2 regions of the Klebsiella sp. F11 genome follow, and region 1 is predicted to be linked to the other one. Evidence: predicted binding sites of a transcription regulator. Region 1 holds the regulator's gene; the other holds the start of a gene.
The links. The regulator PurR, encoded in region 1, represses purine synthesis genes. The targets are predictions, from matches to a motif close to CANGCAAACGTTTGCNTG.
Positions count from the first base shown of each region.

Region 1 (4,437 bases):
GCGTGCCGGAAACCGAGCGGTCGGCAAATTTTCCGCCAAGGTAGTTGCCCAGAGAGAAGCCGACGCCAATCAGCACCAGCATCGCGGTGACGAACAGCGGCGAAGCGTGGGTAATGGTATGCAGCACCGGCGAAATATAGGTATAGAGAGTGAACATCGCCCCGGCCCCGAGCACGGTGGTCAGCAGCGCGGAAAGCACCTGCGGCCGCATCAATACCGCCAGCTCTTCCTTCACATTCGGCCGCTCCCCTGCGCTGCCTTTCGGCAGCGAGAACCACAGGCCGGCCATCGCCACCAGGCCAAGACCCGCCGTGGCGAGGAAGGACATGCGCCAGCCGATGGTTTCACCCAGCCAGGTCGCCGCCGGGACGCCGCCAATATTGGCGATGGTCAGACCCATAAACATGGTTGCCACCGCGCTGGCCTGCTTGTGCTTAGGCACCACGCTCGCGGCCACCACCGAGCCGAGGCCGAAGAAGGCGCCGTGGTTCAGGCTGGTGATAATGCGCGAGAGCAGCAGCGTGGTGTAATCCGGCGCCATTGAAGAGAGGACGTTGCCAAGGGTAAAAATAGCCATCAGGAAAATTAGCGCGCTGCGGCGCGCGCGATGCGACAGCAGCAGCGTCATCAGCGGCGCTCCGACCATCACGCCGATGGCGTAGGCGCTAATCAGCATCCCCGCGGCGGGAATGGATACATCCACGCCTTTCGCGATCACCGGTAGCAATCCCATCGGGGAAAATTCGGTCGTACCGATACCAAACGCCCCAACGGCCAGCGCTAACAGGGGAAAGTTGATTTTCATGCAATGACTCCAGCAAACCGTCCTCAGCGACGGTATCTCATCAGAAGGCAAAAGCATGACATCAATCACAGAAAAACAAAAGTAAACGAAATGGCAAAAGATTTTTGCGAATTTGATAATAATGCGTGGGAATGGGGGAAAGGAGCCTCTCCCCCGCAAGAATTAGTGCAGTACGGCGGTCAGCGCTGCGGCCACGATCAGCCCCAGAACAATAATCGTCGTGGTCAGCGAAAACTTTAAATCTGTATCCATCAATTTTCCCCCTGATTATCCCCACAAGAAAAGTGAGCCTGCTCATTTTTGCACAGTATTGCATAAAAATCTTCTGAGATTTAGGGCGATGCACGTTTTTACTCTTCCCCTTTGCCGCAAGATCGGACAAAATCCCACGCTAATTTGAAAGCGTATCGGCCATTGACCCCTTCCTGTCGTTCTGTGTCGTTTCCCGACGTGATGCAATGTTGAACATTGCGCTCAGGGTGTGTATAGGCAAACGGTTACGTATCGATAATCAGACGATCAGGTCAAGGTCTGGAGAGAGAAGTAATGGCAACAATTAAAGATGTAGCGAAGCGCGCAAACGTTTCCACTACAACAGTGTCACATGTAATTAACAAAACCCGTTTTGTGGCTGAAGAGACGCGCAACGCGGTATGGGCCGCCATCAAAGAGCTGCACTACTCTCCGAGTGCGGTGGCGCGCAGCCTGAAGGTTAATCACACCAAATCGATCGGCCTGCTGGCCACCAGCAGCGAAGCGGCCTATTTTGCCGAGATTATCGAGTCCGTCGAGAAAAGCTGCTTCCAGAAGGGCTACACCCTGATTCTGGGCAACGCGTGGAACGATCCGGAAAAACAGCAGGCCTACCTGTCGATGATGGCGCAAAAGCGCGTCGACGGTCTGCTGGTCATGTGCTCCGAATATCCGCAGTCGGTGCTCTCCATGCTCGAAGAGTACCGCAACATCCCGATGGTGGTGATGGACTGGGGCGAGTCCAAGGCCGACTTTACCGATTCGGTGATCGATAACGCCTTTGAAGGCGGTTACATGGCCGGCCGCTATCTTGTCGAACGCGGCCACCGTGAAATCGGCGTGATCCCGGGTCCGCTGGAGCGCAACACCGGCGCCGGTCGCCTGGCCGGTTTTATGAAAGCGATGGAAGAAGCGCAGATTCGCGTCCCGGAAAGCTGGGTGGTTCAGGGCGACTTCGAGCCTGAGTCCGGCTACCGCGCCATGCAGCAGATCATCAGCCAGCCGCACCGCCCGACCGCCATCTTCTGCGGCGGCGATATCATGGCGATGGGGGCGATTTGCGCAGCCGACGAAATGGGCCTGCGCGTGCCGCAGGATATTTCGCTGATTGGCTATGACAACGTGCGCAACGCCCGCTACTTTAGCCCGGCGCTGACCACCATTCATCAGCCAAAGGACTCTCTCGGCGAAGCCGCATTCAATATGCTGATGGACCGCATCGTTAACAAGCGCGAGGAGTCGCAGTCTATCGAAGTTCACCCGCGCCTGGTCGAGCGCCGCTCGGTGATCGACGGCCCGTTCGTCGACTACCGCCGCTAATCCCGGCGGGGCGCCGCCTATTCCGGCGCCCGCAGCCACTCCCGATTTAACGTTTCGCTGTCGCCAAGATAGTCCAGCAGCCAGGAGAGTGCCGGCGAGATATCGCTCTGCTGCCAGGTCAGACAGCAGGCGGCGTCCGGGAACGGATTTTCCAGCTCCAGCGCCGTCCATTCGCCGCTATCGATCCGCGGGCGGGCGAAGTGCGACGGCACCATGCCGATGCACAGCCCGGCCGACAGGCAGGTTGTCGAGGCGTCCCAGTCCGGCACCACCACCCTCTTCTGATTATCCAGCAGCCACGTCGTGCGCTTCGGCAGCGAGCGGGAGGTATCCTCCCTGACCAGCGACGGCCAGTTGCGCAACGTATCATCGCTCAGCGGACCGCTCATTTTTGCCAGCGGATGGTGGCTGGCCACCACGCAGTGCCAGCTCAGCATGCCCATGTCGCGAAAGGCGTAGCGTCCGCCGACCGGAATCGAGCGGGTCGCGCCGATAGCCAGCTCCACGCGGCCGTCGGCCAGCGCGTCCCAGACGCCGTTAAACACCTCCTGGAAGACAATCAGCTCGACGTCCGGAAAGTGACGATAAAAATCGACAATCATCTGCCGCATACGCGCCGGCTTGACGATATCGTCAACCGCAATCGAGAGCTGCCCGCGCCAGCCGTTGGCGATCTGCTGGCACTGGCGGCGGGTGATCTGCATTTTTTTGATAACAGAACGCCCTTCCTGTAAAAACCACACCCCGGCCGGGGTGAGTTCGACGTCGCGATGACGTCGTTCGAAGAGCGGAACCGCCAGCCACTCTTCGAGCTGACGCACGGTGTAGCTGACCGCAGAAGGGACACGATGCAGCTCCTGAGCCGCAGCGCTAAAGCTGCCGTTGCGGGCAACCGCATCAACCACTTCAAGGGAGTATTCGGACCACATATTCTGCCTGCAAAATTTTTGAACGCATGTAACAAATATTAGCGTTTCACAAGCCAGAATGCACTCCCTACACTCTGCGACATCTTACCTGTATCAGAAGAAAGAGAACTTTATGCAACAACCCGGGAAAGGATTTTTAGTTTGGTTAGCGGGCCTCAGCGTGCTGGGCTTCCTCGCAACCGATATGTATCTGCCGGCGTTTTCGGCTATCCAGCAGGATCTGAATACTTCGGCGGCCTCGGTCAGCGCCAGCCTCAGCGTGTTTCTCGCCGGTTTCGCCGTTGGCCAGCTGTTCTGGGGTCCGGTATCCGATCGCTACGGGCGCAGGCCGGTACTGCTCAGCGGCCTGGCGATCTTCGCCGTCGGCTGCCTTGGCATGCTGTGGGTACGGGACGCGAATCTGATGCTGGCGCTGCGGTTTGTGCAGGCCATCGGCGTCTGCGCGGCGGCGGTCACCTGGCAGGCGATGGTCACCGACTATTATCCCGCCCAGCGTACCAACCGCATATTCGCCACCATCATGCCGCTGGTGGGCCTGTCGCCGGCTCTGGCGCCGCTGCTCGGCAGCTGGCTGCTCGCCCATTTCGACTGGCAGGCTATTTTCGCGACCCTGTTCGCCATCGCCCTGCTGCTGATGCTGCCCGCCTTACGCCTCAAGCCGGTGCGCCGGCCCGGGAGCGATACGCAGAAAAAGCTGACCTTCCTGGCGCTGCTGCGCTCGCGCGAGTATAGCGGCAACGTGCTGATTTATGCCGCCTGCTCCGCCAGCTTTTTCGCCTGGCTGACCGGATCGCCGTTTATTCTACATGACATGGGCTACGGGCCAACCGCCATCGGCCTGAGCTACGTGCCGCAGACTATCGCCTTTTTAATCGGCGGATACGGCTGCCGGGCGGCGCTGCAAAAATGGCAGGGGCAGCAGCTGCTGCCGTGGCTGCTGGTGGTTTTTGCGCTCAGCGTTGCCGCCACCTGGCTGGCTGGTCTGCAGCAGAATGCCTCCATCGTCGCGCTGATGGTCCCCTTCTGCGTGATGGCTATCGTTAACGGCGCCATTTACCCGATTGTCGTTGCCCAGGCGCTGCGCCCGTTCCCTCAGGCGACGGGACGCGCCGCCGCGCTGCAGAATACCCT
Region 1 is NZ_CM160060.1:2,582,528-2,586,964, reverse strand. It holds gene AC1M2H_RS12865 (MFS transporter) at 1-805, opposite strand, end outside; gene cydH (cytochrome bd-I oxidase subunit CydH) at 968-1,057, opposite strand; gene purR (HTH-type transcriptional repressor PurR) at 1,352-2,377, shown strand; gene punR (DNA-binding transcriptional activator PunR) at 2,395-3,306, opposite strand; gene punC (purine nucleoside transporter PunC) at 3,419-4,437, shown strand, end outside.

Region 2 (4,437 bases), 1.7 Mb from region 1:
AGCCAGCAGGCGACGTCCTGCCAGGCACCACGAAAGATAATCTTCTCCGCTTTTTTACCCAGCTGATAGCGGTACATCGGGTCGTAGTACTCTTTCAATAGCGGAACAAGCCACGCAAAATGCGCGTCGGTGCTCGCCGTACGCAGCTGCTCCGCCAGCGCCTCATCAAGCAGGGCGGTGAGCTGAGCAAAACGCTGGAGCCCCAGGCGACGGCGGATCGCAAACAGGCCGTGGTGCAGATACGCGCTGTACTCCTGCCAGCCCTGTTCTTCACCGTACGCGGCGATAAATTCGCGGTGCATCCGGTCAAAATACTCCTCCCGCAGGCGCGCCAGGCGGACATCAAACGGATCTTCCACCACCGCCAGCGGCGCTTGCGCCATGCGCTCGCGCAGGCATTCCGGCAGGTGGTTGGCGCCTATCATATGTCCTTCATCCTCCAGCACCCAGCGGCGCTGGCTGGGGGCCTTTTTCAGCATAGACACCGCGAGGTAGTTTTCAAAGGTCGCCTGAGGATGCTGGTCGCGCAGCGTTCGCCCGAACGAGGAGCCGCGGTGGTGGGCGAGCCCTTCGAGGTCGATTCCGTCAGGATGCGCGCCGACCAGCTGGGTTTTACCGTTGCCGGTGCAGCCGCCGATCAGCACCATCGGGCGCTGGACCAGCTCCTGCGTCAGCCGGATGGCGGCCTGGCGCAGCGCCTTATAGCCGCCGACGATCAGCGGGTAGTCGATGCCCGATTCACGCAGCCACTGCTGAACAATGTGCGAGCGCTGGCCGCCGCGGGCGCAGCAAAGATAGCCCTGAGGATTGCGCTGGCAGGCTTCACGCCACGCCCGCATACGTTGGGCGCGAAGGTCGTCGTTAACCAGGCGATGCCCGAGCGCCAGGGCGGCTTCTGCCCCCTGACGTTTGTAGCAGGTGCCGACGGCGGCGCGTTCTTCATCGTTCATCAGCGGCAGGTTGAGCGCTGCGGGGAGCGAGCTTTGGCTAAACTCAACCGGGGCGCGCACGTCAATAAGCGGGGTATCCGCGGCGAGAATGGCGCGATAATCCGTCCCATTATTCATGGGTCTTCCTTTTGCAGTGAAACCGAGATTTTGTGTCAAGCGAAGGAGGGATTCTACGCGCCTGAAGGCGTGCCGGGGAAGGGGGAACGCGCTTCCCCCGGCACGAAAGGCTTAGCTGAGCTGCGACTGGGCCCAGAAAATACCGCTGGCGTACTCCGGCGGCAGCAGCGGCTTCAACGCTTCGAGCGTGGCGCTCAGGCGGTCGGTATCGCTGTCGGTGAGGTTCAGGTGACCCACCTTGCGGCCCGGACGAACCTCTTTGTCGTACCAGTGTAGGTGCACCAGCGGCAGCTTCAGCCAGTCGTAGTTAAGATCGGTGCCGATCAGGTTGATCATCACCGAGGGGCTGTTGACCACCGGCGGCGGCAGCGGCAGGTCGGTAATGGCCCGCAGATGCAGCTCAAACTGGCTGATGGAGGCGCCGTTCTGCGTCCAGTGGCCGCTGTTGTGCACGCGCGGGGCCAGCTCGTTGATCAGCAGACCGTCGGCGGTGACGAAGCACTCCATCGCCATCACGCCGACATATTGCAGCTCGTCCATAATGGCGGAGAGCATGTCTTCGGCCTGATCCTGCTGGCGGGCGTTGGCCTGCGGGAAGGCCACGCTGGTGCGCAGAATGCCGTCCTGATGCAGGTTGCGGGTCAGCGGATAGAATACTGTGCTGCCGTCCTGAGCGCGGGCGCCAACCAGCGACACTTCGCCGGAGAAGTTAATCCCCTGCTCGACGATACATTCGCCGTAGTTATCGTCGGGCAGCTGAGCGGTTTCATTTTCCCGCAAACGCCACTGGCCGCGGCCGTCGTAGCCGCCAACGCGGCGCTTAACGATAGCCAGCTCGCCGAGGGTCGCGAAAACCGCCGGCCACTGGTTTTTATCCGCCAGCAGCTGCCATGGCGCGGTGGCGAGGCCCAGCCTGTCGAACAGCTGCTTTTGCGTTAGGCGATCGGCAATAATGGGAAACACATCGCGGTTAACAAACGCCGGATGACGCGCCAGTTCGCGGGTGAGGGCCGTTTCCGGCCAGCGTTCGATTTCCGCGGTGATGACGCTTTGCTGAAACGGCACCGCTTCGGGGTCGGCCTCAAGGCCAACCGGCCACACCGCGATACCCAGCGGTTCTCCGGCCTGGCGCAGCATGCGGCCGAGCTGGCCGTTGCCGAGGATACAAACCTGCTTCATGCCGCACCCCGAGGGTCCGGATTATCCAGCACTTCATCAGTTTGCGCCTGGCGCCATGCGCCCAGGCGCTGGTGCAGTTCCGCGTCGTGCTGCGCCAGAATCTGCGCCGCCAGCAGCGCGGCGTTGGCGGCTCCGGCTTTGCCGATAGCCAGGGTGCCGACCGGGATCCCGCGCGGCATCTGGACGATAGAGTAGAGGCTGTCAACGCCGCTCAGCGCCGCGCTCTGTACCGGCACGCCTAAGACCGGGACCAGCGTTTTCGCCGCAATCATGCCCGGCAGATGCGCCGCGCCGCCCGCACCGGCAATAATCACCTGATAGCCGTTGCTTTCCGCGCCTTCGGCGAAGCTGAACAGCTTATCGGGAGTACGGTGCGCGGAGACCACTTCAACGTGGTGCGGAACGTTCAGGGCATCAAGGATTTCTGCGGCAAACTGCATGGTAGCCCAGTCGCTTTTGGACCCCATCACGATGGCGATACGCGCCGAATTATTGCGGGAAGACATGCGTCTTAAAACTCCTGTGGGTGTGCTTCACACTGCTTTAGAGGCCACAGAGAATAACACGATATACGGGCGAGGAAAACGGTTGCGTAGGCCGGCGCTGGCGGAAAATAGCGCGATAATTAAAACGGGAAAGGGAGCAGCTCAACGTCGTCTTTGGTGACTTTGACCATCGAACCTTCGCTGTGCCACGCGCCGAGGACTACGCGAAACGCCGGCAGGCCGTTAGCTTCCATTTGGTGGATGGCCGGGCGATGGGTATGGCCGTGGATTAGCCACTGAACGCGGTGCTTTTCGAGGACCGCCGTTACCGCCTGCGGGTTAACGTCCATTATCTCCATTGACTTACTGCTGTTGGCCGCGCTGCTGTTGGCGCGCATTTTTGCGGCGATGCGGCGGCGTATAAACAGCGGCAGAGCGAGGAAAAGGCGCTGGATCCACGGCGTATGCACCTTGGCGCGAAACGCCAGGTAGCCGGCATCGTCGGTGCAGAGGGTGTCGCCATGCATAATTAAAACGCGGTGGCCGTAGAGATCGAGCACGTTTTCTTCCGTCAGCAGCGTCATACCGCAGGCGCGGGCAAAGCGCTGGCCGATAAGAAAATCGCGGTTGCCGTGGACGAAAAAGCAGGGGACGCCGGAGCGGGTCAACGCGCTGAGCGCGGCGGCGATTTCCTGATGCAGCGGGTTAGGATCGTCATCGCCGATCCAGGCTTCGAACAGGTCGCCAAGGATATAGAGCGCGTCCGCCTCGCGGGCCTGGCCGCGTAAAAAGCGGAGAAAACCGGCGGTAATCGCCGGTTCTTCGGTTTGCAGATGCAGGTCTGCAATAAAAAGTGTCGCCACGAATTATTCGCTGACGGTGACGCTTTTGATCACCACATCTTCTTTCGGCACATCCTGATGCATGCCGCTGCGGCCGGTAGAAACCGCTTTGATTTTGTCGACTACGTCCATGCCTTCAACGACTTCAGCAAATACGCAGTAGCCCCAGCCCTGCAGGTTTTCACCGGAGAAGTTCAGGAAGTCGTTATCGGCCACGTTGATGAAGAACTGCGCGGTGGCGGAGTGCGGCGCCTGGGTACGGGCCATCGCCAGCGTACCGCGGGTGTTTTTCAGACCGTTGTTGGCTTCGTTCTGGATCGGAGATTTAGTTGTTTTCTGCTCCATGCCCGGTTCAAAACCGCCGCCCTGGATCATAAAGCCGTTGATAACACGGTGGAAAATGGTGTTGTTGTAGAAACCTTCGCGGCAGTAGTCCAGGAAGTTTTTAACTGTTTCCGGCGCTTTTTCGTCAAAGGTTTTGATTACGATATCGCCATGATTAGTGTGGAAAGTAACCATTTTTGCATCCTGTTCCGATGATTGTGGTGCTTGAACCCGAGGTTGGGCGTGACATAGGGGGCTGTTATAGCATAACCGCGGGGTTGGATCACCTTGCATTGTGTGCTGCTTCGGGGTTGAATTCAGGTTAGAATACGCGGCTTATCACTACACACGTTTACACGGAATCTTCGATGTTAAAAATTTTTAATACACTGACGCGCCAAAAAGAAGAGTTTAAACCTATTCATGCCGGGGAAGTTGGCATGTACGTGTGTGGTATCACCGTTTACGATCTCTGTCACATCGGTCACGGCCGTACTTTTGTCTCTTTTGACGTAGTGGCGCGCTACCTGCGCTTTCTCG
Region 2 is NZ_CM160060.1:4,261,330-4,265,766, reverse strand. It holds gene mnmH (tRNA 2-selenouridine(34) synthase MnmH) at 1-1,067, opposite strand, end outside; gene purK (5-(carboxyamino)imidazole ribonucleotide synthase) at 1,179-2,246, opposite strand; gene purE (5-(carboxyamino)imidazole ribonucleotide mutase) at 2,243-2,752, opposite strand; gene lpxH (UDP-2,3-diacylglucosamine diphosphatase) at 2,872-3,594, opposite strand; gene ppiB (peptidylprolyl isomerase B) at 3,598-4,092, opposite strand; gene cysS (cysteine--tRNA ligase) at 4,266-4,437, shown strand, end outside.
Region 2: the regulator PurR is predicted to act here: its motif matches at 2,824-2,841, upstream of purE (5-(carboxyamino)imidazole ribonucleotide mutase).